Regions from separate parts of the Streptomyces sp. NPDC001781 genome, predicted to be linked through region 1. Evidence: riboswitches for the same ligand, from Rfam matches in the RefSeq annotation. Region 1 holds a riboswitch; the other holds the start of a gene.
What was found. Region 1 has a riboswitch for glycine ahead of gcvT (glycine cleavage system aminomethyltransferase GcvT). Riboswitches for the same ligand answer to the same signal wherever they lie in the genome.
Positions count from the first base shown of each region.

Region 2: it holds a riboswitch for glycine, as region 1 does, so the genes downstream of both, gcvP (aminomethyl-transferring glycine dehydrogenase) here and gcvT (glycine cleavage system aminomethyltransferase GcvT) in region 1, are expected to answer to the same signal.

Region 1 covers NZ_JBSFFI010000031.1:34,958-46,920, reverse strand. The annotation lists gene glyA (serine hydroxymethyltransferase) at 1-572, opposite strand, end outside; gene gcvH (glycine cleavage system protein GcvH) at 588-965, opposite strand; gene gcvT (glycine cleavage system aminomethyltransferase GcvT) at 1,086-2,204, opposite strand; glycine riboswitch at 2,247-2,365, opposite strand; glycine riboswitch at 2,366-2,454, opposite strand; gene ACWCV3_RS24310 (AAA family ATPase) at 2,635-3,300, shown strand; gene ACWCV3_RS24305 (enhanced serine sensitivity protein SseB) at 3,363-4,154, shown strand; gene ACWCV3_RS24300 (enhanced serine sensitivity protein SseB C-terminal domain-containing protein) at 4,274-4,999, shown strand; gene ACWCV3_RS24295 (ABC transporter permease) at 5,391-6,389, shown strand; gene ACWCV3_RS24290 (ABC transporter substrate-binding protein) at 6,445-8,190, shown strand; gene ACWCV3_RS24285 (ABC transporter permease) at 8,263-9,270, shown strand; gene ACWCV3_RS24280 (ABC transporter ATP-binding protein) at 9,267-10,373, shown strand; gene ACWCV3_RS24275 (ABC transporter ATP-binding protein) at 10,370-11,932, shown strand.
Region 2 covers NZ_JBSFFI010000054.1:1,845-13,807, reverse strand. The annotation lists gene gcvP (aminomethyl-transferring glycine dehydrogenase) at 1-2,678, opposite strand, end outside; glycine riboswitch at 2,854-2,948, opposite strand; gene ACWCV3_RS28125 (PRC-barrel domain-containing protein) at 3,068-3,442, shown strand; gene ACWCV3_RS28120 (DNA polymerase IV) at 3,455-4,822, opposite strand; gene ACWCV3_RS28115 (MerR family transcriptional regulator) at 4,899-5,582, opposite strand; gene ACWCV3_RS28110 (bifunctional nuclease family protein) at 5,846-6,319, opposite strand; gene ftsR (transcriptional regulator FtsR) at 6,417-7,154, opposite strand; gene ACWCV3_RS28100 (FHA domain-containing protein) at 7,199-8,071, opposite strand; gene ACWCV3_RS28095 (DUF881 domain-containing protein) at 8,154-9,029, opposite strand; gene ACWCV3_RS28090 (small basic family protein) at 9,035-9,367, opposite strand; gene ACWCV3_RS28085 (DUF881 domain-containing protein) at 9,364-10,287, opposite strand; gene ACWCV3_RS28080 (sugar phosphate nucleotidyltransferase) at 10,388-11,963, opposite strand, start outside.

The sequences.
Region 1 (11,963 bases):
ATCCTGCGGAACTCGGCGAAGTCGAGCTGCCGGGGGTAGGCCGACCAGCCGGCGATGATCACCTTCGGGCGGTGCTCCTTGGCGAGGCGCTCCACCTCGGCCATGTCGACCAGGCCGGTGTCGCCGTCCACGTGGTAGGCGACCACGTTGAACTGCTTGCCGGAGAAGTTCAGCCGCATCCCGTGGGTGAGGTGGCCGCCGTGCGCCAGGTCGAGCCCGAGGATGGTGTCGCCGGGCTGGGCCAGCGCGAACAGCGCCGCCTGGTTCGCGGAGGCCCCCGAGTGCGGCTGGACGTTGGCGTACTCGGCGCCGAACAGCTCCTTCACCCGGTCGATGGCGATCTGCTCGGCCACGTCGACATGCTCGCAGCCGCCGTAGTAGCGGCGGCCCGGATAGCCCTCGGCGTACTTGTTGGTCAGGACCGACCCCTGCGCCTCCATCACCGCGAGCGGTGCGAAGTTCTCGGAGGCGATCATCTCCAGGGTCGACTGCTGGCGGCGCAGCTCGGCGTCGACCGCGGCGGCGATCTCCGGGTCCAGCTCGTGCAGGGGCGTGTTCAGGACGTCAGTCATACGGCTTCTGGCTCCTCAGCCGGCGGTGTAGGCGGTGTACTCGTCGGCGGTCAGCAGGTCGGCGGGCTGCTCCGCGACGCGCACCTTGAACAGCCAGCCGCCCTGGAAGGGCTCGGAGTTCACCAGCGACGGGTCGTCCACGACGTCCTGGTTGACCTCGGTGATCTCACCGGAGACGGGCGAGTACAGCTCGGAGACCGACTTGGTGGACTCCAGCTCGCCGCACGACTCGCCCGCGGTGACCTCGTCGCCGACCTCGGGAAGCTGCACGAAGACCACATCGCCGAGCGCGTTGGCCGCGTGCTCGGTGATGCCGACCGTCGACGCGCCGCCCTCGGCGGCCGACAGCCACTCGTGCTCCTTGCTGTAGCTCAACTGCTGCGGGTTGCTCATGACCTGAATTCTCCTGTACGCGAGGACGTGCTCGTCGGGGGAAAAGGGCTCGAACCGCTGAAGAGCGGGTGAAATGTGCGCAGGGTCACGCCGGAGACCGGCCGGACCCGGGGCCAGTGTCTACTTGGCGCGCTTGTAGAAGGGCAGCGCCACGACCTCGTACGGCTCGTGGGTGCCCCGGATGTCCACGCCCACCCCCGCGCTGCCGGGGGCGGCGTGCGCGGCGTCGACGTAGGCGATGGCCAGCGGCTTGCCGAGGGTGGGGGAGGGGGCGCCCGAGGTGACCTCGCCGATCACCTTGCCGTCCGCGACGACGGCGTACCCGGCACGCGGCACCCGGCGGCCCTCGGCGACGAGGCCGACCAGCACGCGCGGCGGCTGTGCCTCGGCGCGCTCGGCGGCCTTCGCCAGTGCCTCGCGGCCGACGAAGTCGCCCTCCTTGCCGAACTTCACCACGCGGCCGAGACCGGCGTCGAAGGGGGTCAGCCCGGTGGTCAGCTCGTGCCCGTACAGCGGCATGCCCGCCTCCAGGCGCAGGGTGTCCCGGCAGGACAGCCCGCAGGGCACCAGGCCGGCGCCGGCGCCGGCCTCCATCAGCGCCTCCCAGAGCTGCGGCGCGTGCTCGGGCTTCACGAACAGCTCGAAGCCGTCCTCGCCGGTGTAGCCGGTACGGGCGATCAGCGCGGGGACGCCCGCGACGGTGCCGGGCAGCCCGGCGTAGTACTTCAGGCCGTCGAGGTCGGCGTCGGTGACGGCCTTGAGGATGCCGGGGGACTCCGGGCCCTGCACGGCGAGCAGCGCGTAGGCGTCGCGGTCGTCGCGGACCTCGGCGTCGAAGCCGGCCGCGCGCTCGGTCAGCGCGTCCAGCACGACCTGGGCGTTGGAGGCGTTGGCCACGACCATGTACTCGTGCTCGGCGAGCCGGTAGACGATCAGGTCGTCCAGGATGCCGCCGTCGGCGCGGCAGATCATGGTGTAGCGGGCGCGGCCCACGCCGACCGAGGCGAGGTCGCCGACGAGGGCGTGGTTCAGCAGCGCCGCCGCCCCGGGGCCGGTCACCGTGATCTCGCCCATGTGCGAGAGGTCGAACAGCCCGGCCCGGGTGCGCACCGCCAGGTGCTCGTCGCGCTCGGAGCCGTAGCGCAGGGGCATGTCCCAGCCGGCGAAGTCGGTCATCGTCGCGCCGAGCGAGCGGTGCACGGCGTCGAGCGCGGTATGACGGAGTTCGGTGCTACTCATCGGTCGTCTCCCAGGGGCAACGGGGGATGGGGCGAGGAACGTTCCTCCCCATCTGTCATCGGAACCTGAGAGGTTCGCCATGACCCTCCCCCGGCGGGGGGCGTCACTGACTTGCACCTTGGGTGGGGCCACCACGACAGCGGCCCGCTTTTCAGATGTGCCTCGCCCGCGCGGTAACGGTGCCTGAGAGATTCAAGGGAGGGACTTGCTCCTTCGGCGCCCCGGATGGGGACTCTCCCGCGCGGATTCAAACGGCCGGTATGCAGTTGGCGGGCACATCATCGCACGGCGGCGCCCGGCCCTGAAGGGGCCACCGGCTGTGACATGCCCGTAGCCGTTCCGGGACCCGTCCGGGCACCGCGCGCATTACCTTCTCTTTACACGGGCTGGGCAGGGACGACCCGAGCCCACTGGGGGAGGGACGATCACGGTGAACAGGAGCACGGTGTACGCCACGACCACCGGCATCCCGGTGCGGCAGCGGCTCGGCGCGAGGGCCCGGGAAGGGGCGGAGCGCCCCGCGCCGGCCGTCCGCGACCTGCGCGACCGCCCCGGCGGCGGCCCCCGCACCCTCCGCTTCGGCCCGCGCGACCTCGCCGTCGTCACCGGCCTGCCCGGCAGCGGCAAGTCCACCCTGATGCGCCGTACGGTCCCCGGCCGCCGCGTCGACTCCCAGGACGCCCGCGACCGCTGGGCCGCCCGTCTGCCCGCCGCGCTGCCCTACGCGCTCTACCGCCCACTGGTCCGCCTCGCCCACTACGCCGGGCTGCGCCGCGCGCTGGCCTCCGGCGAGGGCGTCGTGGTGCACGACTGCGGCACCCAGCCCTGGGTGCGCTGCTGGCTCGCCCGCGAGGCGCGCCGCAGAGGCGGCACCCTGCACCTGATCCTGCTCGACGTGTCCGCCGACACCGCCCGGCGCGGCCAGCGCGAGCGCGGCCGGGGCGTCTCCCGGTACGCCTTCCGCCGTCACCGCGGCACCACCGCCCGCCTGCTGGACGCCGTGGCGCGCGGCGGGAGTCCCGCCGGCTGCGGCTCGGTCGTCCTGCTGGACCGCGCCTCGGCGGACGGCCTGCGGCGGATCGAGTTCGCCGCGTGAGCGCGCGGCCGCACCGGATAGCCTTCTGCACCACAGCATGACTCCCAGCAGGCGGTAGGCACATGGACTTCCCGGCGGACCTTCCCGCGGACCTCCCGGCACAGGCACACCCCCACCCGCACGGCGGTTGGCCCGGCAACGAACTGGAGGAGGTCCTCTCCGCCTCGCTCGGCATACCCGCGGCCGCCGCCCGTCTCATCGAGGTGCTGGCCCGAAGCTTCGTCTGGATACCCCTGCCCAACGGCGGCGGCCCGCACAGCGGTCCGCTCGACCTGCCCACCGTCGAGATCGACGGCCAGGTGTACGTCCCGGTGTTCAGCTCCGAGGAGCAGTTCCGGCAGTCGCCCGGCGGGCACCTCCCGCACACCGTCGCCCCCGCCGTGGAGTTCGCGCGCGGACTGCCGCCGCAGGCGGGCGTCGTCATCAACCCCGGTGGCGTGGTCGGGCTCCCGCTGCCGCCGGACGCGGTGGCCGCGCTGTGCCGGGCCGGGGGCACCCCGCTGGACGGTCCGGCCTCCGGCGGCCGGGTGCGGCTCTTCGAGCCCGACTGGCAGGAGGACCCGGTGGACTTCCTCGCCGGCGCCTCCGCCGAGTTCGCCGCGACCGGCGTGGTCCTCAGCGCCCGGCGCTGCCTCGCCGTCATCGAGAACGCCGACCCGGTGCTCTTCGTCGGCGTCGAACTCGCCCACTGGGAGGGTGACGCGCGGGCCGTCCCGCTGGACGCCCTCGGCAGGGCCCTCGGCCGCGCCCCGGCCCCCTGGCCCGTCAACCTGGTCCTGCTGGACGCCACCCAGGACCCGGTGGCCGACTGGCTGCGGATGAACGTGCGCCCCTTCTACCAGTTCGGCAACTGAGGCCCCGAGGCTCGCGGGGCCCGCGCCGGTGGCGCTTAAGCTGTCCCCACACGCGGGGAACTTGCAATGAAGGGGCGGTAGGACAGGTGAGCGCGAGCCCAAGCGGCAGCGTCGAGCGCATGCTGCGCCAGGTCACTCCCGGACGCTACGACGCCTACGAGGCACTGCTGCGCGCCCTCGCCACCCCTTCGTCCGGCCAGGTCTGGATGCTCCTGTGGCACGGCCAGTCCGGCTCCCCGGACGCGCAGTACGGGAATATGCAGGTCGGCGGCTTCGGCTACGCCCCCTGCGTGACCTCCGCCCAGGAGCTCTCCGCCAGCGGCTGGAGCCGGTCCTACGAGGTGGTCGACAGCCTCGACGTCGCCCGCACCCTCTACCCGGAGCACTACGGCCTCTGGCTCAACCCGCACGCCCCCGGCGGCGGCGTCGGTGTCCCCTGGCTCGACCTGCGCCGCATCGCCACCGGCCTGGACCGCCAGCCGGCCGGCCCGCTGCGGCTGTCCGAACCAGCCATCGAGGTACCGCAGTTCTACGCCCTGCTCGCGCAGAACGCCCACCGCACCCCGGCCCTGCGCTCCCTGCGCCGCGCCTGGGTCCAGCCGGCTCTGGGCGCCCCCTACCTCGCCCTCGGCCTGGACGTGTACGAGTCGACCCCGGCCGCGGTGGACTCCGTCCGCGCGATGATGCAGCAGTCGGTCGGCGCGGTGCCCGAGGGCCTGCCGGTCTCCACGGTCGCCATGACCGACGACTTCGACCCCGTCGTCCTCTGGATGCGCGCCAACTCCCGCCCGTTCTACGACCGCGAGGCCCACGGCGCGGTGGCTCCGGTGGGCGGGGCGTACTGATCCCCGCTCCTGGCCAGCGTGTTCGCGACGGCCACGGAGCAACACAACGCGTGTGAAGCAAATGTGACGACTCATGGGCGCCCGCGGGTGTCCACGGCGCCTCCGCCCGCGTAGACGGGCGCTGCTACGAACCCATCCGCGCCGAATGGCCGGTGTGCCCCAACTGGCCACTATTCGATAATAGTTACCCGCGGATCGGATAACGGAATCCGCTGGAACGCATCACAGTTGCGCATACTTTCGCGGTCAGCTCTGGCGGGTGATCGCGACCAGGTTGAAGACTCCCGGTTCAGAGCACGAAGTGAAGACTTCGTGATCGAGGCAAAGCGACAAAGCCGCGATCAGCGGCAGGCACAGGCCGGTCACCACCGGCGAGAGGGGTCAGGTCACTGTGACCGCACCGATCGAGACCACCGGAGCCGAAGCCGAGGTACAGCCCGAGGCTGTGCTCGACGGCGCCGGCAAGGGACGGATCGAGGGTCGTTCTCTCGGGCAGATCGCCTGGTCCCGTTTCAAGAAGGACAAGGCGGCCGTCGCCGGAGGTGTCATCGTCATCCTCCTGGTCCTGATGGCGGTGCTCGCCCGGCCGATCCAGGCCGCCTTCGGGCTCGACCCCAACGCGTTCAACCAGGACCTGATCGACCCCAACACCTCGCTGCCCAAGGGCGCTTGGGGTGGCATGAGCCTCGACCACCCGCTGGGCGTGGACCCGAAGTTCGGCCGTGACACCGCCACCCGCATCCTCGAGGGATCCTGGGTGTCGCTGGTGGTCGCCTTCGGCGCCACCATCCTGTCCAACGTGATCGGCGCGATCCTCGGTGTGGTCGCCGGCTACTACGGCGGCCGGGTCGACTCGGTCATCAGCCGGCTGATGGACACCTTCCTCGCCTTCCCCCTGCTCCTCTTCGCCATCGCGATCTCGGCCACCCTCCAGGGCGGCGCGTTCGGCCTCACCGGCCTGCCGCTCCACCTGAGCGTGCTGATCTTCGTCATCGGCTTCTTCAACTGGCCCTACCTGGGCCGGATCGTGCGCGGCCAGACCCTCGCCCTCCGCGAGCGCGAGTTCGTCGACGCCTCGCGCGGCATGGGCGCCAAGGGCCCGTACATCCTCTTCCGCGAGTTGATGCCGAACCTGGTCGGCCCGATCATCGTCTACTCGACGCTGCTGATCCCGACCAACATCCTCTTCGAGGCGTCCCTGAGCTTCCTCGGCGTCGGCATCCAGCCCCCGCAGGCCTCCTGGGGCGGCATGCTCCGCGACGCGGTGAACTTCTACCAGGTCGATCCGCAGTACATGATCGTTCCCGGTCTCGCCATCTTCCTGACCGTCCTGGCGTTCAACCTGCTGGGCGACGGTCTCCGCGATGCTCTCGACCCGCGCAGCCGCTGACGTCTGCCGCGACGAGTCCACCAGATTTCCGACAGTGAAGGGGAAAGCGCCCATCATGCGAAGGTCAGCGCTGGCCGCGATAGCGGCCATTGGCTCCGCGAGTCTGCTCGTTGCAGGCTGCAGCAAGGCCGATGACAACAAGAACGACGCCAAGTCGGCCGGGGCCAACGCCGCGACCAAGGGTGTCGTCAACGCCTCGGACAAGAAGGGCGGGACGGTCACCTACGAGCTGACCGACGTCCCGGACTCCTTCGACCCCGGCAACACGTACTACGCGTACATGTACAACCTCAGCCGGCTGTGGGCCCGCCCCCTCATGACCTTCCAGCCCGCGCCGGGCGAGAAGGGCAACACCCTGGTCCCCGACCTCGCGGCCGGCAAGGGCACCCCGAGCGACGGCGGCAAGACCTGGACGTACAAGCTGCGTGCGGGCCTGAAGTACCAGGACGGCACGCCGATCACGTCGAAGGACGTCAAGTACGCCGTCGAGCGCTCCAACTTCGCGCGTGACGTGCTCTCCCTCGGCCCGAACTACTTCCAGCAGCTCCTGGCCGGCGGTGACAAGTACAAGGGCCCCTACAAGGACAAGAGCGACAAGGGCCTGTCCTCCATCGCCACGCCGGACGACACCACGATCGTCTTCCACCTGAAGCAGGCGTTCCAGGAGTTCGACTACCTGGTCGCCGCGCCGCAGACCGCGCCGGTGCCGAAGGCCAAGGACAACGGCGTCGACTACGTCAAGAACATCGTCTCCTCGGGCTCCTACCAGTTCCAGAGCTACGACGACGGCAAGCAGGCCGTCCTCGTCCGCAACAAGAACTGGGACGCGAAGAACGACGCGCTGCGCAAGCAGCTCCCGGACAAGATCGTCGTCAAGCTGAAGGTCAACGCCGAGACGATCGACAAGGACGTCCTGGCGGGCAACGCGATCGACCTGGCCGGCGCTGGTGTCCAGTCCTCGACCCAGGCCCAGGTCCTCGCCGACCAGAACAAGAAGGCCGGCACGGACAACACCTACGGTGGCCGTCTCGTCTACCTGGCGATCAACACCAAGGTGAAGCCGTTCGACAAGGTCGAGTGCCGCAAGGCCGTGCAGTACGCGATCGACAAGGTCTCGGTGCAGACCGCCGAGGGCGGCCCGATCCGCGGTGAGATCGCCTCCACCGTCCTGCCGCCCGACATCACGGGCTACAAGAAGGCCGACACCTACGCCACCGCCGGCAACAAGGGCGACGTGGCGAAGGCCAAGGAGCAGCTCAAGGCCTGCGGCAAGTCGACCATCTCGACCAACATCTCGGCGCGTTCCGACCGTCAGCCGGAGATCGACGCCGCCACGGCGATCATCAACTCGCTGAAGAAGGTCGGCATCGACGCCACCCTCAAGCAGTACCCGTCGGGCAAGTACTTCACCGACTACGCGGGCGTGCCGAAGTTCACCGAGAAGCAGAACATCGGCCTGGAGATGATGCAGTGGGGTGCCGACTGGCCCTCCGGCTACGGCTTCCTCCAGCAGATCCTGAACGGCAAGGCGATCAGCCAGTCCGGCAACACGAACCTGTCGCAGTACGACAACAAGGACGTCAACAAGCTGCTGGGCAAGTCCATCGCGACCCAGGGCGAGTCCGACCGCAACGCGTTGTACGCGCAGATCGACAAGAAGACCATGGATGACGCGGTCATCGTCCCGCTGACCTACTTCAAGGTCCTGCTGGCCCGCCCGGCCAACTACACCAACCTGGTCTCCACGGCTGCCTTCAGCGGTCAGTACGACTACCTCAACATCGGCTCCACCCAGAAGTAGCAGCCCCGGAAGGCAGGTGAAGGCATTGGTGCCCGCGGGTCCCCCGACCCGCGGGCACCAGCGCCGATCCCCGTGATCTCGTACATCCTCCGCCGGACGTTCGCGGCAGTGATCCTGCTGCTGGTCGTCTCCGCGGTCACCTTCGCCATCTTCTTCCTGCTGCCACGGCTGGCCGGCCAGACAGCGGACCAGCTGGCGCAGCAGTACATCGGCAAGAGCCCCTCGAAGGCGGACATCGCCGCGGTCAAGCACAACCTCGGTCTGGATCAGCCGATCTACGCGCAGTACTGGCATTTCATCAAGGGGATCGTGTCCGGCGCGACCTACGACCTCGGCCCGACGACGGTGCACTGTGACGCGCCGTGCTTCGGTTACTCCTTCAAGAACCACCAGGCGGTGTGGCCGGAGCTGACCTCCCGCCTTCCGATCACCCTCTCGCTGGCGCTGGGCGCCGCGGTGCTGTGGCTGGTCTCGGGTGTGATCGCCGGTGTCATCTCGGCGCTGAAGCCCCGCTCCTTCCTCGACCGCACCTTCATGGGTGTGGCGCTGGCCGGCGTCTCGCTGCCCATGTTCTTCACGGGCAACCTCGCGATCCTGCTCTTCGTGTACCAGTGGCCGATCTTCGGCAGCACCTACGTCCCGTTCACCGAGAACCCCGGTCAGTGGGCCAACACCCTGTTCCCGGCCTGGTGTTCGCTGGCGCTGCTGTACTCGGCCATCTATGCGCGCCTGACCCGGTCGGGCATGCTGGAGACGATGAACGAGGACTTCATCCGCACCGCCCGCGCCAAGGGCCTGCGGGAGAAGCGGGTCGTGGTCCGGCACGGACTGCGGGCCGCCCTCACCCCGATCATCACGGTCTTCGGCATGGACATCGGTCTGCTGCTCGGCGGCGCGGTGATCACGGAGTCGGTGTTCTCGCTGCCCGGTATCGGCCAGTACGCGGTGCAGGGCATCACCGACAACGACCTTCCCAAGATCCTCGGCGTGACCATGCTCGCCGCCTTCTTCGTCGTGATCGCAAATCTCCTGGTGGACGTGGTGTACGCGGCCGCCGACCCGCGCGTGAGGCTCTCGTGACCGAACTTTCCAAGACCGGCGCCGCCGTGGGGGAGAAGGGTTCGCCCAATTCCCCCGCCCCGGCTTCCGAGGCGTTCCTGGAGGTCCGCGACCTCAAGGTGCACTTCCCGACCGACGACGGCCTCGTCAAGTCCGTCGACGGGCTCAGCTTCTCGCTGGAGAAGGGCAAGACGCTCGCCGTCGTCGGCGAGTCCGGCTCCGGCAAGTCCGTCACCTCACTGGCGATCATGGGCCTGCACCGGCTCGGCGCGCGCGGCAAGAACGTCCAGATGTCCGGCGAGATCCGCCTGGCCGGCCAGGAACTGGTCTCCGCCTCCCCGGACGAGGTGCGCAAGCTCCGCGGCCGCGAGATGGCGATGATCTTCCAGGATCCGCTGTCCGCGATGCACCCGTACTACACGATCGGCAACCAGATCGTGGAGGCGTACCAGGTCCACAACAAGGTGAGCCGGAAGGTGGCGCGCAAGCGTGCCATCGAGATGCTCGACCGGGTCGGCATCCCCGAGCCCGGCAAGCGGGTGGACAGCTACCCGCACGAGTTCTCCGGCGGTATGCGCCAGCGCGCCATGATCGCCATGGCCCTGGTCAACGACCCCGAGCTGCTCATCGCGGACGAGCCGACCACAGCGCTCGACGTGACCGTGCAGGCGCAGATCCTGGACCTGATCCGGGACCTGCAGAAGGAGTTCGGCTCCGCGGTCATGATGATCACCCACGACCTCGGTGTGGTCGCCGAGATCGCCGACGACGTGCTGGTGATGTACGGCGGCCGGTGCGTGGAGCGCGGCCCGGTCGACGAGATCTTCGACAAGCCGCAGCACCCCTACACCTGGGGCCTGCTCGGCTCGATGCCCCGCATCGACCGGGTGACCGAGGAACGGCTGATCCCCGTCAAGGGCCAGCCGCCGAGCCTCATCAACGTCCCCTCGGGCTGTGCGTTCAACCCGCGCTGCCCCTACGCGGACATCCCCAAGGGGAACGTCACCCGTACCGTGCGCCCCGAGCTGGAGCTGGTGGACGCCGGGCGGCACTGGACCGCCTGCCACCTCTCGGCCGAGGACCGCGAGCGGATCTGGACCGAAGAGATTGCGCCGAAGCTGTGACTGAGACCAACAAAACCGACGGGGCCGTGATCCCGCAGCAGTCGCCGGCTCCCGAGACCGGCCGGGAAGACCGGGACGTGCTGCTCCGCGTCGAGGGGCTGACCAAGCACTTCCCGATCAAGAAGGGCATCCTGCAGCGCCAGGTCGGTGCGGTGAAGGCCGTCGACGGCATCGACTTCGAGGTGCGCAGGGGCGAGACCCTGGGCGTGGTCGGCGAGTCGGGCTGCGGCAAGTCCACCATGGGCCGGGTCATCACCCGCCTCCAGGACCCGACCGGCGGCAAGATCACCTTCGACGGCCAGGACATCACGCGGCTGGGCACCGGCCGGATGCGTCCGCTCCGGCGCGACATCCAGATGATCTTCCAGGACCCGTACGGCTCCCTGAACCCCCGGCACACCATCGGCTCGATCGTCTCGGCGCCCTTCCGGCTCCAGGGCGTGGAGCCCGAGGGCGGGGTGAAGAAGGAGGTCCAGCGGCTGCTGGAGCTGGTCGGTCTGAGCCCCGAGCACTACAACCGCTACCCCCACGAGTTCTCCGGCGGCCAGCGCCAGCGCATCGGCATCGCCCGTGCGCTCGCGCTGAAGCCGAAGCTGGTCGTGGCGGACGAGCCGGTCTCCGCGCTGGACGTGTCGATCCAGGCCCAGGTCGTCAACCTCATGGACGACCTCCAGGAGGAGCTGGGCCTGACGTACGTGATCATCGCGCACGACCTCTCGGTCGTCCGGCACGTGTCGGACCGGATCGCGGTGATGTACCTCGGCAAGATGGTCGAGATCGCGGACCGCACCTCGCTCTACGAGGCGCCGATGCACCCGTACACCAAGGCGCTGATGTCGGCCGTGCCCGTTCCCGACCCCAAGCGCCGGGGCGCCAAGAGCGAGCGCATCCTGCTCCGCGGCGACGTGCCCTCGCCGATCTCGCCGCCGTCGGGCTGCCGGTTCCACACCCGGTGCTGGAAGGCGACAAAGATCTGCAAGACCACCGAGCCCCTGCTCCTGGAGCTGCGGCCGGGTCAGCGGGTCGCCTGCCACCACCCGGAGAACTTCGCCGACCAGGCCCCGCAGGACACCGTCCTGCTGACGGCGGCGAAGGAAGCCTCCGCGCTGGTGCCGGACGCGGTGCTGGAGGAGTCGGCGGAGAGCTCTGCCACCGTCGCGGCGGAGGCCGCGGAGACCGTCACCGCCAAGGAGCCGGCGGCCGCGAAGTCCCCGGTCACCAAGGTCGAGAAGACCGCTGAGCCTGCCGGGGCAGCCCCGGTCGATAAGGCCGTCACGGTCGAGAAGACCGCTGAGCCTGCCGAGGCCGTCGCGGTCGAGAAGGCCGCTGACCCTGCCGGGGCCGCCGTGGTCGACGAGGCCACGACGGTCGAGAAGGTCAGCAAGGTCGAGGCCGCCGAGCCCGCCGAGGCCGTCACGACCGGGAAGGCCGGTACGGAAAAGGCCGCCGAGGCCGGCACGGCCGACGCCGCCAGGACCGACGCGGCCGGCGCGGGGAAGCCCGCCACGGTCGGGAAGACCGAGGCCGACGGCACCGAGCAGGCCGCCGACGAGAAGTGAGCCGGCGGCCGCCGTTCATCCGGCGGCCGCC
Region 2 (11,963 bases), on a different contig from region 1:
GCCGGCCAGACGCCGGAGGCGACCTTCTCGATCTCCGCGCGGATGGCGATCATCGCGTCGCAGAACCGGTCCAGCTCCCCCAGGTCCTCGGACTCGGTCGGCTCGATCATCAGCGTGCCGGCCACCGGGAAGGACATGGTGGGCGCGTGGAAGCCGTAGTCGATCAGTCGCTTGGCCACGTCGTCCACGCTGACGCCCGTCGCCTTGGTCAGCGGGCGCAGGTCGATGATGCACTCGTGCGCGACCAGGCCGCCGGGGCCGGTGTAGAGCACCGGGAAGTGCGGCTCCAGTCGCTTGGCGATGTAGTTGGCGGAGAGCACGGCCACCTGGGTGGCGCGCTTGAGACCCTCGCCGCCCATCAGGCGGACGTACGCCCAGGAGATGGGCAGGATGCCCGCGCTGCCCCAGGGAGCCGCCGAGATGGGGCCGACGCCCGTCTCGGGACCGGCCGCGGGCTGCATCGGGTGGTTGGGCAGGTACGGCGCCAGGTGGGCGCGCACCCCGACCGGGCCGACGCCGGGGCCGCCGCCGCCGTGCGGGATGCAGAACGTCTTGTGCAGGTTCAGGTGGGAGACGTCGCCGCCGAAGTGGCCCGGCTTGGCGAGGCCGACCAGGGCGTTGAGGTTGGCGCCGTCCACGTAGACCTGGCCGCCCGCGTCGTGCACCTGGGCGCAGATGTCGGCGACGTGCTCCTCGAAGACGCCGTGCGTCGACGGGTAGGTGATCATCAGCACGGACAGCTCGTCGCGGTGCTGCTCGATCTTGGCGCGCAGGTCCTCGACGTCGATCTCGCCGTCCCCGGCGGTCTTGACGACGACGACCTTCATCCCGGCCATCACCGCGCTCGCCGCGTTGGTGCCGTGCGCGGAGGACGGGATGAGGCAGACGGTGCGCTGCGCGTCGCCGTTGGCCCGGTGGTAGGCGCGTACGGCGAGCAGTCCGGCCAGCTCACCCTGGGACCCGGCGTTGGGCTGGAGGGAGACCTTGTCGTACCCGGTGACCTCGGCGAGCCGGTCCTCCAGCTCACGGATGAGGGTGAGGTAGCCCTCGGCCTGCTCGGCGGGGGCGAAGGGGTGCAGCGCCCCGAACTCGGGCCAGGTGACCGGCTCCATCTCGGTGGTCGCGTTCAGCTTCATGGTGCAGGAGCCGAGCGGGATCATGCCCCGGTCGAGCGCGTAGTCGCGGTCGGACAGCTTGCGCAGGTAGCGCAGCATGGCCGTCTCCGAGCGGTGCTCGTGGAAGACCGGGTGGGCGAGGTAGTCGTCGGTGCGCAGCAGCACCTCGGGCAGCGTGTCCTCGGCCGCCGCGTCGAGCGCCTCGATGTCGCCGTCGACGCCGAAGGCGGCGAAGACGGCCTCCAGCTGAGCGCGGTTGGTGGTCTCGTCGCAGGCCAGGGAGGCGTGGTCGGCGTCGACGATGCGCAGGTTGACACCGCCCTCTCGGGCGGCGGCGACCACCTCGGCGGCCCGGCCGGGCACGCGCGCGGTGAGGGTGTCGAAGTAGGCGCCGTGCACGATCTCGACACCGCCGGCGCGCAGGCCCCCGGCGAGGATCGTGGCGTAGCGGTGGGTGCGGCGGGCGATGGTCCGCAGGCCGTCGGGGCCGTGGTAGACGGCGTACATGCCGGCCATGACGGCGAGCAGCACCTGCGCAGTGCAGATGTTGCTGGTGGCCTTCTCCCGGCGGATGTGCTGCTCGCGGGTCTGGAGCGCGAGACGGTAGGCGCGGTGCCCGTCGGCGTCGACGGACACGCCGACCAGGCGGCCGGGCAGGCTGCGGGCGAACTTCTCGTGCACGGCCATGTAGCCGGCGTGGGGGCCGCCGAAGCCCATGGGGACGCCGAAGCGCTGGGTGGTGCCGATGGCGATGTCCGCGCCCAGCTCACCGGGCGAGGTGAGCAGGGTGAGCGCGAGCAGGTCGGCGGCGACGGTGACGAGGGCGCCCAGCCCGTGCGCCTGCTCGACGACCGGCTTGAGATCGCGTACGGCACCGGAGGCGCCGGGGTACTGGAGCAGGACGCCGGTGATGTCGCGGGCGGCGATGTCGGCGGGGATGCCGTCGCTCAGGTCGGCGACGACGACCTCGACACCGGCCGGCTCTGCGCGGGTCTCGATGACGGCGATGGTCTGCGGCAGGGTGTCCGCGTCGACCAGGAAGAGGCCCTTCTTGTTCTTGCCCATGCGCCGGGACAGCGCCATCGCCTCGGCGGCGGCGGTGCCCTCGTCCAGCAGGGAGGCACCGGAGGTGGGCAGCCCGGTGAGGTCCGCGACCATGGTCTGGAAGTTCAGCAGGGCCTCCAGGCGGCCCTGGGAGATCTCCGGCTGGTACGGCGTGTAGGCCGTGTACCAGGCGGGGTTCTCCATGACGTTGCGCAGGATGACAGGCGGCGTGAAGGTGCCGTAGTAGCCCAGGCCGATCATGGAGCCGAGGACCTGGTTGTGGTCGGCGAGACCGCGCAGCTCGGCGATGACCTCGGCCTCGGTGCGGGCACCGGGGAGGTCGAGCGCGTCGGCGTTCTTGATCACGTCCGGCACCGCGGCGGCGGTCAGCTCGTCGAGGGAGCCGTAGCCGACCTGCGCGAGCATCTTGGCCCGCGCCTCGTGGTCGGGGCCGATGTGGCGCTGCTCGAAGGGGATGCCCGCTTCGAGCTCGGCGAGCGGAATGCGAGGGGCGGTCATGTGCGGAGGCCTCCTGGTCTGGCGCGACCTGCGAGGGGCACCACGGCTCGGGTGCCCACCGGCCTCCCCCTCTGTCATCTCGTACCTGAGAGCTTCACCGGGGTACTTGCGAACCCCGGCTTGCACCGTCGGTGAGAGCGGGAGCCGTGGCGCCCGCCCTGCTTTCCAGAGTGACCTCGTCCGTGCGGTACGGGTGCCTGAGAGATTCCGGGGAGGAGTTGCTCCTTCGGCGCCTCCGAACTGCTCGGAGGACTCTCCCGCACGGGGTCAGCAGCCGACTTCAGCCTACCAGCGGGGTCCTGGGCACAACGTTCGAGTGGCCGCCCGGCTGATTCTGCTCTTTTGTAGTGCTTACGGATGAGTTGCGACCATGTGGAGGGAGAGGGATCGTGCAGACCGACATCGATCCGCGCAGCCTGATCGGCCGCAAGGCGTTCGACCGCACCGGCACCAGGATCGGCACCATAGACGAGGTGTACCTCGACGACGCGACCGGCGTCCCGGAGTGGGCGGCGGTGCGCACCGGACTCTTCTCCCGCGACGCGTTCGTCCCGCTGGAACCCAGCGAACTGGTCGACGGCGCGCTGCGCGTCCCCTTCGAACGGGCCCTCATCAAGGACGCCCCCGACTTCGGCGTGGGCCGTCACCTCTCCCCCGAGCAGGAACTCCAGCTCTACCACCACTACGGACTCGACGTCGGCTCCGCCGCCCGGCCCACTGCGGACCGTGACTTCGGCAGGGTCGCCGGCGCCGAGGAAGCCTGACCCCCTCCCCTCTCATCCGCCGTCCATCTCCCCCTCCGCAGCCGCCTCCACCGGGGCCACCAGCGGGAGGGGGTCGGCCGCTTCCAGGCCGGCCTCGTCGGACCGGAACGTCCGCACCCGGCCCGGAGCGGAGAGCGGGGTCTCGAAACGCACGGTGACCCGCCCGAGGCCGCTGCCCTGCACCCACCCGTGCCCGTACTCCTCGTGCCGCACGTCCTGGCCCGCCCGCCACTCCGGTGCGGCGGGCCCGGGTCTCTCCGGGCCGGATTCGGGTGCGCTCTCCAGTGGTGTCTCCTCGGCCGGTTCACCCGCCGCCTGTGCGAACAGGTCCTCCTGCGTGTAGTCGGCGAGCCCGGACACGCCGACGCCGAGCAGCCGTACCCCGCCGGTGGTGTCGACACAGTCCAGCAGCCGCGCGGCCGCCTCCCGGATGACCGAGGGGTCGTCCGTGGGCCCGCGCAGCGTCTCGGAGCGCGTCAGGGTGGAGAAGTCGTACCGCCGCACCTTGAGCACGATGGTCCGCCCGGAGAGTCCGGCGCCGCGCAGCCGCCGTACGCACCGGTCGGCGAGACGGCGGACCTCCAGGCCGATACGCGGCCGGTCGTGGATGTCGACGGCGTAGGTGTCCTCCACCGACACCGACTTGGCCTCGCGCTCGGCCACCACCGGCCGGTCGTCGCGGGCCAGCGCCATCGCGTACAGCGCGTGTCCGTGGGCCTTGCCGAGGAGCCGGACCAGTTCGTCCTCTCCTGCCTCGGACAGCTCCAGCACCGTGGTGATACCGGCGCGCCGCAAGTGGTCACCGGTGGCGGGACCCACGCCGGGCAGCGTGCGCACCGGCATCGGGGACAGCAGGGCGCGCTCGGTGCCCGGTTCGATGAGGACCAGGCCGTCGGGCTTGGCCCGCTCCGAGGCGATCTTGGCCAGCATCTTGGAGGCGGCGAGCCCCACTGATCCGGTCAGCCCGGTCACCGCCCGGATGTCGGCGCGCAGCCGGGCTCCGGCCTCCCGCGCCGACGCCTCGTCCCAGGCGGCGTCACCGGCCTCGAGGTCCACGAACGCCTCGTCCAGGCTCAGCGGTTCCACCAGCGGGGACAGCTGCCGCAGAAGCGCCATCACCTGGTCGCTGATCGACCGGTAGAGCGCGAAGCGCGGCGTCAGGTACGCGGCGTTCGGCGCGAGCCGCCGGGCCTGCGCGGTGGGCATCGCCGAGTGCACCCCGAACACCCGTGCCTCGTACGACGCGGTGGCCACCACGCCCCGCGGTCCGATACCGCCCACCACGACGGCCTTCCCGCGCAGGCTCGGCTTGGACGCCTGCTCCACCGAGGCGAAGAAGGCGTCCATGTCGAGATGGAGGATGGTGGGCGCGTTTCTCACAGGTCCGATGCTGCACCATGCCACTGACAACGGTCCCCGCACGGGGACGCCCTGTGGAAAACGGTGCCCGGGGGTCTCAGACGGCGCGGTTGCGCCGGCGCGCCAGTTCGTCGGCCGGGTTGTGCCCGATCAGCGTCTCGCCGGTGTCGACACGCTCGCCGTGGAGCTGCGAGAGGGCGCTCTCCACGTCCCGCCAGACCACACCGACGGCGATTCCGAAAATGCCCTGGCCGCCCTGGAGCAGGGCGTGGACCTCGTCCGGGGAGGTGCACTCGTAGACCATGGCGCCGTCGCTCATCAGGGTCATGCGCTCCAGGTCGCGAAACCCGCGCTCCCTGAGGTGCTGCACGGCCGAGCGGATGTTCTGGAGCGAGACACCGGTGTCCAGGAACCGCTTGACGATCTTCAGTACGACCACGTCGCGGAAGCTGTACAGCCGCTGGGTGCCCGAGCCGTGCGCGGGCCGCACACTGGGCTCGACCAGTCCCGTGCGGGCCCAGTAGTCGAGCTGTCGGTAGGTGATCCCGGCGGCCGCACAGGCCGTGGGACCGCGGTATCCGATCTCCTCGGACGTCATGGCCGCCGCCCCTTCACCGTCAGGCACCACCGTAGGCCGCTGCGGAGCGTGATCGGCCGCGCCGTCGAGCTGTGGGTGCCCCCCGCCCGGCCGAAACCGCGCGCTCGGGGGAGGGTACGGGCCGTTGTCCCCGAAACCGTGTCCGGGGGCACCCCCAGCCGTACCGTCGCCGCTCATCCTCACGCCGACCTCCGTCCTTGACCTGCCTTGTCGACGGTAGGCAGTCACCAGGGGCGCGTCAACGATCGCCACACTCGGCACGCCGAGTGACAATCACCCTGAGAGTGGTTTCTCGTGTCCCACCGCGGGGAAAGGCTAGCCGAATGCCCTCGCGGAGGGCCGTAGGACGCCCTCACGGGACGTTGGCATGTGCCCCCTCGCGCGAGCGTCACAGCGCGCCACGAGCCGGCCGGACGGACCCCTGGTCCACCGGCCGGCTCCCGGCCTCACTGGCTGCTGGTCCCGAAGTCCTCGGGCGAGATCTGGTCGAGGAACTCGCGGAACTTCTCCACCTCGTCCTCCTGCTCGTCCGGGATGGCGATGCCCGCGTCGTCCAGCACCCCGTCACTGCCGTAGATCGGCGTGCCGGTGCGCAGGGCGAGCGCTATGGCGTCGGACGGCCGCGCGCTCACCTCGACCCCGCTGGCGAACACCAGCTCCGCGTAGAAGACGCCTTCCCGCAGATCGGTGATGCGTACTTCGGTCAGCTCCTGGCCGACCGCCTCCAGCACGTCCTTGAACAGGTCGTGCGTCAGCGGACGCGCGGGAGCCATGCCCTGCTGGGCGAAAGCGATCGCGGTCGCCTCCCCGGGCCCGATCCAGATGGGGAGGTAGCGGTCGCCTCCCACTTCGCGCAGGAGCACGATCGGTTGGTTGGAGGGCATTTCGACCCGGACACCTACGACATCGAGCTCGTTCACACAGCAACCCTAGGCCGTGCTCGGGACGTTTGGGTAGTCGGGCCGGGAACAGGTGGGCGATCCGGCGCAAGCCGAGCGGGTCGGGACACACCGGCCGTCAGGGCAGCCGCACCCCGAGCGCCGCCTTCACGAGCGCCGAGTGCAGCTTCATGGTGAGGGCCGCCAGCTCCTTGGTACGGGCCTCGGCGAGCGTCCTGGTCTGCGGATTGCGGTGCCGCTTCAACGGGGCGACGACCTGGTCGACCAGCCCCGCCTCGCGCTCGGCGGCTGCCTTCATCACCCGCAGGTGGCGGGGTTCGATGCCGAAGCGGCCCAGTTCGGCCACCAGTGAGGCCACGGTGACGGCCTCGGCGTCGTACACGCCGTCCGCCAGAGGGGCGAGGAGCCCGTACGACTCCCACTCGCTCAGTTCGGCCTGGTCGATCCCGGCCGCCGCCAGCAGTTCGTCCCGGCCGATCCGGGCGACCGTGGACCACTCGGTCTCCTCCGACTCGTCGTCGCCGCTGCGCTGGCGGCCGAGCACGGGCAGCACGGCGGCCTCGCCGCGCTCCATGGCGTCCAGGTGCTCCCGGATCACCTTGAGCGGCAGATAGTGGTCCCGCTGCATCCTGAGGACATGGCCGAGGCGCTCCACGTCACGGGGGCTGAACTTGCGGTACCCCGAGGGGGTCCGCTGCGGCTCGATGAGCCCCTCCGACTCCAGGAAGCGGATCTTGGAGACGGTTACTTCGGGGAACTCCTCGCGCAGCGCGTTCAGCACCGTGCCGATACTCATCAGCCCACTGTCCCTGGCGGCGGTACCGCTTCCGGCACCGCCGCTCGGTGTTTGAAGCATGGACCTTCCCTGGGGTTCCCCCGGGACGGGCGTCCTGGGGTGGGTCAGACTCCTTGCCGGCTCGCGTAGAAGACCAGCCGGTACTTGCCGATCTGCACCTCGTCACCGTTGGCCAGCGCCACCTGGTCGATCCGCTCGCGGTTGACGTAGGTGCCGTTGAGGCTGCCGACGTCGGCCACCGTGAAGGAACCGTCGGGCGAGCGGCGGAACTCCACATGGCTGCGGGAGACCGTCACGTCGTCCAGGAAGATGTCGCTCTGCGGGTGACGCCCCGCCGTGGTCAGATCGCTGTCCAGGAGGAAGCGGCTGCCGGAGTTCGGACCCCGGCGGACCACCAGCAGCGCCGAGCCGACCGGCAGCGCGTCGACCGCCGCCTGCGCCTCGGGAGACAGCATCGGCATCGCCGTCTGACCGGTGACCTCCGAGTCGTACGCCTCGATGCCCGAGATGGAGATCGTGGACGTGGTCTCCGACGCACGCTCCGGCGCCACACCGGGACGCAGGGGCGCGCCGCAGTTGGAGCAGAAACGGGCGTTCTCCGCGTTGCGGTTCCCGCACCTCGTACACACCAGGGCCGACATGGACGGAGCCTCCTGCCGCGACGGTTGTCCGAAACCTATGCCGCCGCCCTGGCCAGGGTCAACGGACGCCGCGCCCTGTCCCCCGGAAGTCCCACCACCCGGACCAGCCACCTGGTCCCGGAACAGCGGGCGCTGTCCTTCCTCGTCGGGCTGTGCGCGATGACGGGCCGTCGCGTTCTCGTTGCCCTCTCGCGCGCTCTTGCCGAACAACTTCCCAAACAACTTCACGGGCGATTCCCCTTGACCGAAACAGACCCGCCCGTGGGGCAGGACGAACCCAGAATGCCTACACCGACCGATCCGGACATCTTCACAACGTCCGTATCCACCCGACAGTTTCCACCACGCACCACCCCTTCGGTGCGGCGACCCCCCGCAACCTCATGCCCCCGCCCGTCGCCGCCCATGCACCGCGGGTTCACCGCGAGGACGACCGAGCGTAGTCAGGCAGCTTCGCCTGCCGCAAGGCATCCACGACGATCTTGTCCGAGCGCTCCACACTCACCGTGGCCTGCTCCTTCTCCAAGCTCTGCACCACGCCTCCAGGGATGTTCAACGCCGGTTCGAGGTCCTGCGGCTTGCCGATGACCCTGAAACGATACGGAGCGTTGATCTTGTTCCCGTCGACCGCGACGCTACCGCCGGTGTCCGAGAAATAGGTGTTCGCCACCACGCGCACATCGTTGACCTCTATCGCCTCGGCACCGGCCGCGCGCAGCTCCTGGATCGCGTCGAGCAGCATGTCGGACTCGACAGCTCCCTTCGCGTCCTGGACGGTCATGGTGATGCCGGGACCGGTGGCGCCCACGGTTCCCGCGAGTATGCCGAGCTGGCGCTCCTTCTCGGCGGTCTGCCTGCGCGCCTCCGCCGCCTGGTCGGAGCTGCTCTGCAACTCCTGACGCTGCTTCTCCAGTCCCTGCTTCTCGTCCTCCAGACGCTGAGTACGGTCGTCCAGTTCATCGAGGATGCGGACCAGGTCCTCCTGGCGTGCTCCGCGCAGCGCGCTGTCGCCGTCACTGTTGGAGGCCACCTGCACGGCCAGCCCGAAACCGAGCCCGAACAGCAGCAGCGCCACGATGAGTTGGGCGCGCGTCAGCCGGGGCGGCCAGAGACCGTCGATCAGCCGCTGGCGCCCGGTGAGCTGCGGCTGGGCCGCGTGTTCCGACGCCGGTGCGGCCGTGGCCGGTCCGGACGCCGGCGCCGGGTCCGGCCGGGGGCCGGGGGCCCGCGGCGGCAGTTCGGCGGGAAGTTCCTTGCGCAGCCCGTTCTCCGGCCGCTCCTCCTGGTCGCCCATCCCGCTCACGCCCGGAAGACGTGGCGCCGGATCGCCGCCGCGTTGGAGAAGATCCGGATGCCCAGGACCACGACGACGCCGGTGGACAACTGCGCGCCCACACCCAGTTCGTCGCCCAGGAACACGATCAGCGCGGCCACGACGACATTGGACAGGAACGACACCACGAACACCTTGTCGTCGAAGATGCCGTCGAGCATCGCCCGCAGCCCGCCGAACACGGCGTCCAGAGCCGCCACGACGGCGATGGGCAGATACGGCTCGACCACCGCCGGAACCTCGGGACGGACCAACAGTCCGGCCACCACTCCCACGACGAGGCCCAGTACGGCGATCACGATGTGCCCTTCTCAGTCTTCTCGGCCTGCTCGGCGCTCGGCTGTGCTGTTCGTACGATCACACTCGGCGCGGCGGGCAACCGTACGTCACCCTCCGCGGAGATGGCGGTACGGATGCCGAAGTTGTCCTGGAGCGCGTGCAGATACAGCCCGTCGGCGCTGTTCTGGAACGCGGTGCTCAGCTTCTGCCCGTCCCCCACCGCCAGCACCGTGTACGGCGGTACCAGCGGCCTGTTGTCGACCAGTATCGCGTCACCCGCGGCGCGGATCGCGGACAGGGCGGTCAGCCGCTGCCCGTTGATGGACACCGCCTCCGCGCCGGACGCCCACAGCCCGTTGACCACGCGCTGCATGTCCCGGTCACGCACCCGCCCGGTGTCGGAGAAGCCGGCGGACTCCCGGGGGTTCGTGCCGTCTCCCCCGGAGCTCGCCTCCTTGGCGTCGTTCACCACGAGCTTCACACCGGGCCCGTGCACGGCGGTGGCGCCGGACAGCAGACTCACGACGTCCGCCTGGCCGCCCCCGGTCTGCCGCAGCGCCGCCCGCTGCCGTGCGCCGACATCCTCGCGGAGCCGGTCGACCCCGCTCTCCAGCTTGTCGGCGGCCGCGGTCTCCCGGTCGATGCGGTCGATCAACTCCTGGCGCTCCTTGGCCACCACCGGTGCCGCGACATGTGCCTGCGACGCGCCGACCGTCACCACCAGGGCCGCCAGCACGAGCCCGCCCGCGAGCCCCAGCTTGGCGCGGAGGGTCTTCGGCAGACCACCCTCACCGAGGGACTTCCGGCGCGCCGCCGCCTCGGCGTACCCGTCGTCGAGACTGTGGTCCATCACGTTGGTGATCAACGACATGGAGGCGTCCGGGCGCCTCGGCCGCGCGGGGCTGCTCCGAACGGGGGGTTGCTGCGGCATGCCGCACATCGTCGCATGCCTCGAGTGGTGTCTTCGAACGAGCCCCACGCACCTGCCGGACAGCACCCCCGGCGGGGACACTGTCCGGCAGGTCGGGAGCCCGGTGGGATCAGCGGCCGGCGCTGTCCACCACGGCCGACCACTCGTCGAGCAGTGCCTGCGCGGAGGCGTCGTCCGGGCCCTCCGCCCAGAGATGCGTGACCGCCTCGGCCGGGTCGGGCAGGACCATCACCCAGCGGCCATCGCTCTCCACCACCCGCACGCCGTCCGTGGTGTCCACGGACCGGTCGCCGGCCGCCTCGACCACGCTGCGCATGACCAGGCCCTTGACCGCCCACGGCGTCGCCAGGTCCCGCTTGAGGACGTGGGCCCGCGGAATCCGGGCGTCGATCTGGCTGAGCGTGAGCTGCGTCCGCGCCACCAGCCCGATCAGACGCACGAACGCCGCCGTACCGTCGTAGACGCTGCTGAACTCCGGGACGATGAAGCCGCCCTTGCCGTCACCGCCGAAGATGGTCTCCTCCTCGCCGCCGACCCGCGTGAGGTCGTCCGGCGAGGTGGTCGTCCACTCCACCTGGGTGCCGTGGTACGCGGCCACCTGTTCCGCGATCCGGGTGGTGGTCACCGGCAGGGCCACCCGGCCGCTGCGCCGCTCGGCGGCGACCAGGTCGAGCATCACCAGCAGCGCCCGGTCGTCCTCGATGATGCTGCCCTTCTCGTCCACGAGCGACAGTCGCTCGCCGACGGGGTCGAACCGCACACCGAAGGCCGCCCCGGAGGACGCCACGATCTCCCCGAGCCGCCGCAGGCCCTTTCGGCGCATCTCCTCGGTCTCGGTGGGCCGGGACTCGTCCAGACCGGGGTTGATGGTCAGCGAGTCCACGCCGAGCTTGCCGAGCAGGCTGGGCAGCACCAGACCGGCGCTGCCGTTGGAGGCGTCGACGACGACCTTCAGCCCGGACTCGGCGACCCCGCTGGTGTCCACGTTCCGCAGCAGCGACCCGGTGTAGGAGTCGTAGACGCTGGACGGGAAGTGGAGGTCACCGATCTCGCCTGGGAAGGCGCGCCGGTACTCCTGGCGCGCGAACACCCGGTCCAGCTTGCGCTGGCTGCCCTGAGAGAGGTCCGCGCCCTTGGCGTCGAAGAACATGATGTCCACGGAGTCCGGCACGCCCGGCGAGGTCCGGATCATGATGCCGCCGGAGCTGCCGCGCGCGGTCTGCTGCCGTGCCACCGGCAGCGGCACGTTCTCCAGGTCGCGCACGTCGATCGCGCTCGCCTGGAGAGCCGAGATCACCGCGCGCTTGAGCGCACGGGCGCCTCGGGAGTGGTCACGGGCCGTGGTGACCGTGGTCCCCTTCTTCAGCGTGGTGGCGTACGCGCCGGCGAGCCGTACGGCCAGCTCCGGCGTGATCTCGACGTTCAGGATGCCGCTGACGCCGCGCGCCCCGAAGAGGTGCGCCTGGCCCCTGGACTCCCAGATGACCGACTCGTTGACGAAGGCGCCCGCCTCGATGGTCTTGAACGGGTACACCCGGACGTTGCCCTGGATGATCGACTCCTCGCCGATCAGGCACTCGTCACCGATGACCGCGCCGTCCTCGATCCGCGCGGCCCGCATGATGTCGGTGTTCTTGCCGACCACACAACCGCGGAGATTGCTCTGCTGGCCGACGTACACGTTG